Regions from separate parts of the Shewanella sp. Pdp11 genome, predicted to be linked through region 1. Evidence: riboswitches for the same ligand, from Rfam matches in the RefSeq annotation. Region 1 holds a riboswitch; the other holds the start of a gene.
What was found. A riboswitch is a leader RNA that binds a small molecule or an ion and turns the genes downstream of it on or off. The one in region 1 is predicted to bind cobalamin.
Positions count from the first base shown of each region.

Region 1 (4,216 bases):
TTGAGCATGCCTTCGCGCGCCCAATCTTCAATCACGTTTGCCATGTCTTCTGGGGTTTCATCGTAACCGCCAAACTCGTTCGGCAAACCCGCATTTGGATGCGCCGACACATAACACTCACTGATGCGGGATAATTCTTCGACGTATGGGCGCAGCTCTTTTGGCCCAAGTGCACAGTTAAGGCCGATAGATAAGGGCTTGATATGGCGTAGGGAATTGTAAAAAGCTTCGGTCGTTTGGCCAGTCAGTGTGCGGCCAGAGGCATCGGTAATGGTGCCCGAAATCATGATAGGTAAGAGGTCACTCGAATGCTGACCGAATAAGTCATCGAATACGGATTCAATCGCAAACAGCGCGGCCTTGGCATTTAAGGTATCGAATATGGTCTCGACCATAATGATATCCGCGCCGCCTTCAATCAGTGCCTTAGTGGATTCTTTGTAAGCAGTCACTAACTCATCGAAGCTGACGTTGCGATAGCCTGGGTCGTTCACATCAGGGCTAATTGAACACGTACGGTTAGTGGGGCCTAACACACCGGCGACGTAGCGTGGAATGCCTGTGGCAGCAAAGACTTCATCACAGGCTTCACGGGCGAGGCGTGCGCCGGCTAAGTTAATTTCGGCGGACAGCGACTGCATGTCGTAGTCGGCCATGGCGATGGTGGTGGCGTTAAAGGTGTTGGTTTCAATGATGTCGGCACCGGCGTTTAAGTAGTCGGTGTGAATTTGTTTGATGATGTGGGGTTGCGACAACACCAATAAATCGTTGTTACCTTTGACATCCGTGTGCCAATCTTTAAAGCGCTCGCCGCGATAGTCCTCTTCTTCCAGTTTGTAGCCTTGGATCATAGTGCCCATGGCACCGTCTAAGATCAGAATGCGCTCTGCAAGCTGTTTGCGAATGTCTGCTAATATCTGGCCGGCTTTGGTTGAGGGTATCGTCATAAATAATTACCTTAAATACAGCTAAGTTAAGTCCAAGCATCGACCCTTGTTATGCAAAGAGCATTTTATTCTGGTCTATCGACATTTGTTTTTGGATACTTGTTTTTATAAAATGCTTTTGGACATTTAAACGTATAGACGTCCATAATACGCGACTTATGATTGTCAGGGCAAGATGAAAGTCAAAGGCATTAGAATCTAGGTTCTAGGCTCTAGGCTCTAGGCTTTGGTTCCTAGCACCTAGATTCTAGATCCTAAGATTTTTAAAAGGCATATATGAAACAAGTTCGATTGTTATTGTTGCGCCACGGCGAGTGTGAAGGCGGCGCCATTTTACGCGGCCGTGTGGATGTGCCTCTAAGCGAAAAGGGCTGGCAGCAAATGTCGGCAGCAGTTGAGTCACAGGCCAGCGTGTGTAGCGCGATTTATAGCTCGACCTCACGCCGCTGCGCCGAATTTGCCCAAGCCTTTGCCGCCAAGCTGCATTCGACGGCGGCGCTGGTATCTGAGTCAAGGCCATTGCAGGCGCAGCTTTTATCGGGTTTACAAGAAATCGACTTTGGCGATTGGGACGGTCGTCGGCTCGATGAACTGTATCAACAAGCGGGCGAACATTTAGCGGCCTATTGGCAAAACCCTTGGCAAACACCGCCGCCCAATGGGGAAACTATGGCTAGTTTCGAGTCGCGGGTGAATGGGACGATTGACCAGATACTCGCCGCCGAGTTTAAACGGTTGATTATCGACTCAGATAACGCCGAGCAGGTTACGGGCGCTAGCGTGGGTAAGGGCTTGAGTACGGGTGAGCTGGCTGCCAAGGTATGGGTGGTGACCCACGGCGGGGTGATCCGTCACCTAATGGCGCGCGCCCTTGGGGTTGAACGGGCGGTGGGATTTTTCAGTCAACTCGATTTACCCGTGGCGGCCGTGGTGAGCATTACTGTGCTGCAGGATGAGCACGGCGTTTGTTACTGGCGTTTAGATTGGCCGAGCGGACGCTGCGAGTGATATGCATCGGCCTAAGGTGAAGATTTTTCTTGTCTTACCAGCGTGATTGTCGATTGCCTATTAAGGTAAATATAGGATAATGCGTTTTCCTGGCGTCCCCCTAAGCACGCGGCCTTGCAAGGCTTGCGATAGCGTATCGGATGACGTCACAGAAATAGGTGTTGGGAGTTTTGAGTGGTGCGAGTATGTTCTGTGGCAACGATTGCCAGCTTACACTGCAAAGGCTTGAAATCAATCTCAACATAATAGGGAATCGGGGAGCTGCTTGTCAGTCAGCCCGAACTGTGCCCGCAACTGTGAGTGACTTTTTATATTGTTTTTAATACAAAAAGTGACGAGTCAGGAGACCTGCCTATTTCTGTTATCGCTGCGTGCAGCCTTAGTTCTCGAGCGGGTGACTCGAGGGAGCCGATGACAATGTGCATAACCTTTTTTAATTCAGGTTTGGACTCGCTAGGAGCACCACTTTGGTGAAACTCTCTGCCATCCAAACGAGCCATACCTTGAATGACAGCGACACTCGCCCATCAGCGAGCCAAACGGTCGCGCTTGATGTCAGCCAGCTAAGCTGGTGTATCGATGGCAAAACCATTCTTTCCAATATTAACTTTGCGCTGCCTACCGGGCAGATGCTGGGTTTGATTGGTCCAAACGGTGCGGGTAAGTCTAGCTTGCTGCGCTGTTTATATCGCTTTGTTCGCCCGACTCAGGGCAAAATTACCCTGTTTGATCAAGATATTGAGCGTTTATCGCCCAAGGCGTTTGCTTGCCGAGTTGCCGTAGTGCAGCAAGACACGCCGCACTATTTTGACCTCACCACAGAGCAATTGGTCAGCATGGGCTTAACACCGCATAAGGGCATGTTCGATACCAATTCGAGCTGTGACGGCGAGCGCATAGCCAAGGCTCTAGAGAAAGTCGGCCTGAGCCATAAGATGCATCAACAGTACGAGCACTTATCTGGCGGTGAAAAGCAGCGTGCCTTAATCGCCCGTGCCATAGTGCAGCAGCCGCAGCTATTAATCCTTGATGAGCCAACCAACCACCTCGATGTGCGTTATCAAATCCAAATCCTCGAATTGGTGCGTAGCCTTGGCATCAGCGTGATTGCCTCTATTCACGATCTCAATTTAGCCAGCGCCCTGTGCGACAGTTTGTTGTTGATCCATAACGGTGAAGTCAGCGCTATGGGCACGCCAACTGAAGTATTAACCGAGGCGCGAATTGGCGATGTGTTTGGCGTGTGCGCTAAGGTATCGACCCATCCACAACATAAAAAGCCCTTGATCAGCTACTTTTATGGTTACCATGACTTAACGCACCACATGGCTGAGCGAGGCGAGGGCGGATGATTCAGGGAGTAAATAGCATTTCATCTCACATTTGGGGCGTATGGTGACACCTTTGACGAGACAACAACTGATGCTGGTCGCATTAGGCATAATCACTTTGATAACCCCCATTGCCGCCACAAGTTTTGGCGCGGCGAACATCAGTTTTATCGATGTTATCCAAGTGTTTATCAATAAAATGGCCAACCTCACTCAAGCCAATGGCATGACAGAGCGCATCGTGATGGAGCTCAGGCTGCCGCGTATTTTGCTCGCCTTTGTGGCGGGTGCGGGCTTGTCCTTGGCGGGCAGTGTGCTGCAAACTGTGACCCGCAATCCGCTGGCCGACCCTTATCTGTTTGGTATTAGTTCCGGCGCGTCCTTTGGCGCTGTGGTGATGTTGACGATATTCACAGGCTCTGGATTTTTTGATAATGCGGGCATGGCGGCAAACTCGGGGATTTTTAGTGGCTCGGGTGCCTTGTCGGGTTTGCTTTGGTTTAGCTTGCCCTTCGGCGCTTTTATTGGCGCCAGTTTGTCGGTACTGATAGTGCTGGCCTTGTCTGGCCTTGGGCTCAATAGCCAAGTGGAGCGCATGTTGCTCTCAGGCGTGGCGACCTCTTTTATGTTTGGCGCGTTAACAAGTTTGTTGTTGTATTTCGCCAGTCCGCAGGCGACGGCTTCTGTGTTGTTTTGGAGTTTAGGCAGTTTTGCTAAGGCCAGTTGGTCCTTATTAGTGCTGCCGACACTGGTGATTGGCGCGAGTTTGTTCATTATTTTAGGCATGAAACGGCAGATCATGGCGTTGCAAGCGGGGGATGAAACGGCGCATACCTTAGGGGTGAATGTGCCTAAGTTGCGACTCAATATGCTGTTGCTCTGCTCCTTGATTACCGCGATTTTGGTTGCCACCTGCGGCGGGATTGGCTT
Region 1 covers NZ_CP015194.1:1,725,273-1,729,488, forward strand. The annotation lists gene metH (methionine synthase) at 1-947, opposite strand, end outside; gene AYJ58_RS07620 (histidine phosphatase family protein) at 1,224-1,955, shown strand; cobalamin riboswitch at 2,160-2,325, shown strand; gene AYJ58_RS07625 (ABC transporter ATP-binding protein) at 2,426-3,307, shown strand; gene AYJ58_RS07630 (FecCD family ABC transporter permease) at 3,348-4,216, shown strand, end outside.

Region 2 (4,216 bases), 1.9 Mb from region 1:
CCGCTACTGACAATGAAGAGATTAAAAGTATAGCGAATAAGTCAGCTGCAGAGGAGACCAAGTCTAAACAGACTAAGCCTAAATTAACTATGTATGCAAACAAAGAAGACAACACATCGAAAGAAGTTAATAATAAAAATGAGATATCTGCCGATAATAATGATAAAAATAGCTATGAATATTATCTTGGTATTAAACCGCTAAATAAAGAAGAACAAGATAAACAATTTAAGAATAGATAATAGCAAAAGCAGCCTTTATATTCATTTAAAGGCTGCAAAATAGCTTATGTAGTCAGATATTAAAAACGATAACCAAGGGTTAAACGAATATCACGGCCTCGACCAGAGTAATAACTATCCCCCCAATCGCCACCGTAATAACCTGCACTGACATAATCTTTATCGAATACATTATCGATACGCAGGCTGGCAAGCCAAGCATCACGATTGTAGTTCAAGGCTAAATTACCAAGCACGTAACTTGCCAGCTTATCGCCTTCGTTGCCGTTATCGCCTTCAATAAAACGATCACCCGTGTAGATAGCTTCGGCAAACACCTGGAAATGCTCAGCAAAATCCATGCTGACATAACCGCGCCCTGTGTGTTTTGCCACCCAAGACAGCTCTTTGCCATCATTGATACCGTCAGTAAATTCAGCATCGATATAGTTATACTCTAGCCCGAGCTGCAGCGCTTTAGTCACCTGCCAATCCCAATCGGCACTCGCGCCATAACGACGAGAAGCGTCGGCATTGACGTTAGCGCCTTGAAAATCTCCATTTGGAGGTGTCTCCGCGCTAGGATCGAACACGATTTCATCTTCCAAATCGAGACGATATAGGCTCACTCGTAGAGTTTGGCTCGCGAGAGTCCAATCCCAACCCGCTTCGTAGGAGCGGCCCGTCTGCGGCTTTAAGCCAAACACATCTTTAGGGGTATAAGCTTGCTCATCCACTTTGGCAAAACGGAAGTTTTCATCGCCACGTAGATAGAATCTGTGATCTGTATTAGGACGGTAGTTTAGGCCGAACTCGAATGCAGTAGCATCTTCATCTAAATCGATACCACTAGGATAAACTTTGCGATCGACTAACTCGTCGGTCACCCGCGCATATCGCCCACCCACAACATAACTTAGGGTATGACTTAATGGCACAGTGGCTTGTAAGTAAGCACTTTGTGTTTGCTGCACATTACTGCGCGCCATAGTGTCAAAATCAGCCTTACCACGGCTAATGTCTAAACCTGTGACTAGGTTTAGCTCACCTTGACGCGTACTGTAGCTCGCTAACGCTTTAGGGCTAAACATCAACAGTGAGCGTGTATTATGGCTGTTCGCCCCCCAATTAAAAGAAGACACTAAGGTATCGCTGTAATCTAAATCCGCCGCCAGCGCCCAGTTTTGATTGAGCTGATGCTGGTAACCCGTACGCGCCGCAGTGGTCATTTCGTGAGAATATTGCTTCTGGTTCCCAGAGTCACGTGGGTTGTCTTTAAATTGATCTTTAGTAAGCGAGCCAGGATTTTCACGGTCATCGTCGTAATAGCTGGTTTCAACGAAGAACGAGTCTGTGGCCGTTTTATATTGAATGCGGCCAAGAATAGAGCCGGTTTCGTTAGCATTATGTTTGCGATAGTTGTCACCTTGGTTGTAACTACCGGTGAAAAAGTAACGCCAATCTTTGTTGATCGCGCCAGACACATCACCGCGACCTTCATAGGTATCAAAGCTGCCGCCGGATAACTGTACGCTACCGCCGGTATTTTCAGGGGATTTAGTGACAATATTGATCACGCCGCCTACCGCTTGGTCACCATAAAGCACACCCGCACTACCCGATAAAATTTCGATGCGTTCGACTTGGTTAAGCGGAATGGCATTAAGACTAGGAGCTGCGATATCGATATTATTGAGGCGACGACCATCAAGTAAAATCAGCGTGTTATTCACAGCAGTGCTGGCGCTAAAGCCACGCATCGCAAAACTAGTACCGATGTTATTATCTGAAATTTGAATACCACTTTGACCGCGTAAAACCTCAGTCACACTAGTGGCACCGCTCATTTCAATCGCCGCAGCGTCAATCACATTCACATTCGCGGCAATATTTAACGGGGTATTGTCAGAGCGGCCAATCACGACAAGATGCTCGTCGACTTTCGCTGTGCTGGTAGCGTCAGCCGCCATAGCGGGCGCGATAACGGAAAAACTGCAAAGGCTACCGATCAGCAGCGCGATTTTGGTTGGATTTGTTCCCATTTTACCTTTAACTCCTGCAAGGAAAACGGGGCATTAGCGCCACGATACTGTTCATTCAGTAAAAGATACTGACAGTGACTATCGCATTTTGAGATCTGCCCACCGAAATCTCAAAAACACCTTTAGGGCCGGTCTCCGGACTTAGGCTATGTTAATCCGTAAAAATAGAATTAACGCGAGACTGACCTTTAACATTCTGACTATCGGGCTCTGTCTTGAACACACCAATCAAACGCGGTCTTCTCTCACCTTTTACCGTTGCGGGGGCAGTGCCAGAATTTCACTGGCTTCCCGATTATCTCGCGGCTTTCGCACGCAAGCACCTCAGAAGGTTGACTAAAAATTTGATTCATAGGGCACAGCCATCAATAAAACAGCGATACTCCCTTAAGGCTCAGCACATTATAGAGCCTGAGCGCGCGCATTATAGACGTCTATACGGATGAAAGTCCATCAAACTCAAGCGAACGTCTACAGTCTACTTCAAGGAGAATGGGACTAAAGCGGAGATAAAATCTTGGCTATTATCTGCCTGCAGTGGTGGTTTATCGACAGAAAAAACGGCACCTCGCATCGACTTATGCAGTAGATACAAATCTTTATTGCCACTGACAACCGTATAGTAGCCAATTTCCCCTTGAGGAATCGAAGCATAGGCTTTGGGATTCACTTGCGTGGCATTGTGGATATTGGGCATGGCTGTACAGCCTAAAATAGCCCTAAATCCCTCGTGTCCATCAACTTCAGTGTCGCCGAGCTTCTGGTACACCACTTCGCCGTCACAGGTCGATTTATAGGTCTGGGCCATCGCATCTAAAAAACGCTCTGGGCTAATACTCTCGGCCATATCCTTAAAGCCCTGCACGCAAAATAGTGCACTCCACTGGGTTAATGCTTCCTGCTCAGGCACATATTCTGCCATAAACATGCCTGCTTGCTCCTCATGATAAGCCTGCTTCCAGCCCGCAGGCAGATTGAACCCTAATTGCTGACCAAATACCGGCAATACATGGGTATGAGCAGCGCCGCTTTCGCTCCGAGCTATATCTAATGTGGCTTGAACTGGCTCTGAGCCAATTAAGCTGCAGAGTAATAACACACTGGCACCTTGAAACAATCCAATAGGTGAACACAATGCTAATTTCATACTTATCATCCTTGTATCGCACTTATAATTAATACGACATCATGAAATTGAACAGAAAACACCCAGCATTCTAACGAAGAACCTTCGCTGAAAACAGTCAAAAAGTTATATTAACTGCCACTTTAAAAGAAATAATCACTATCACGGCTTGAATAACAGGGAAATATTCCGTTTATCTGCACAGTAACGGTAAAAAGGTTAGTGCTATTCGCTAAATAACCACATTTTTACTTCAGGTTTAGGCCTTTCCTGACTCAGAATCACCAGTCTTTGCTCTGGCGTTTCGCATTGGGCAACAGGGGTAAAATCCAGCGGCTTTATTACCAACGAATCGGCAGGCGGTAGCGGAGATTTGGCAAACATCTCGTTATTCATCGACCAAGAGACCCACTCTCCCTGTTCACTGATCCCGACATACCCCTCACCCGCCTTCGCTAACCAAGTTAATCGTGGAATACGCGCTATGAGCTTCTCAACATTTTCTAGGTTAGCCCTATAACCTACTGGCACGACTTTGCCATCAGGACGGGTAAATACAAATGATGCCGAACCTGGGATGATCTTGCTTCCCTCCTGCCAATACCGATTGAGAATATCTTGAGCATAGTGAAAACCATATAGATAGGCGTAGTCACTATCATCGACCAGGATTTGCGGTACGGCATTGTCACGCAGCAACAAAAATCCCGTGCCAACACTGACAATACTGTTCACGCCTTTAATATCCGTTTGTTTGAGCCAATCGATACCACAGTTCGTTTCATTGCCCCAAAAGTGCGCCTCACCCGTTGGACTTAAGATTGCAA
Region 2 covers NZ_CP015194.1:4,785,549-4,789,764, forward strand. The annotation lists gene AYJ58_RS21025 (hypothetical protein) at 1-242, shown strand, start outside; gene AYJ58_RS21030 (TonB-dependent receptor) at 302-2,263, opposite strand; cobalamin riboswitch at 2,373-2,605, opposite strand; gene AYJ58_RS21035 (hypothetical protein) at 2,742-3,410, opposite strand; gene AYJ58_RS21040 (hypothetical protein) at 3,615-4,216, opposite strand, start outside.
Region 2: it holds a riboswitch for cobalamin, as region 1 does, so the genes downstream of both, AYJ58_RS21030 (TonB-dependent receptor) here and AYJ58_RS07625 (ABC transporter ATP-binding protein) in region 1, are expected to answer to the same signal.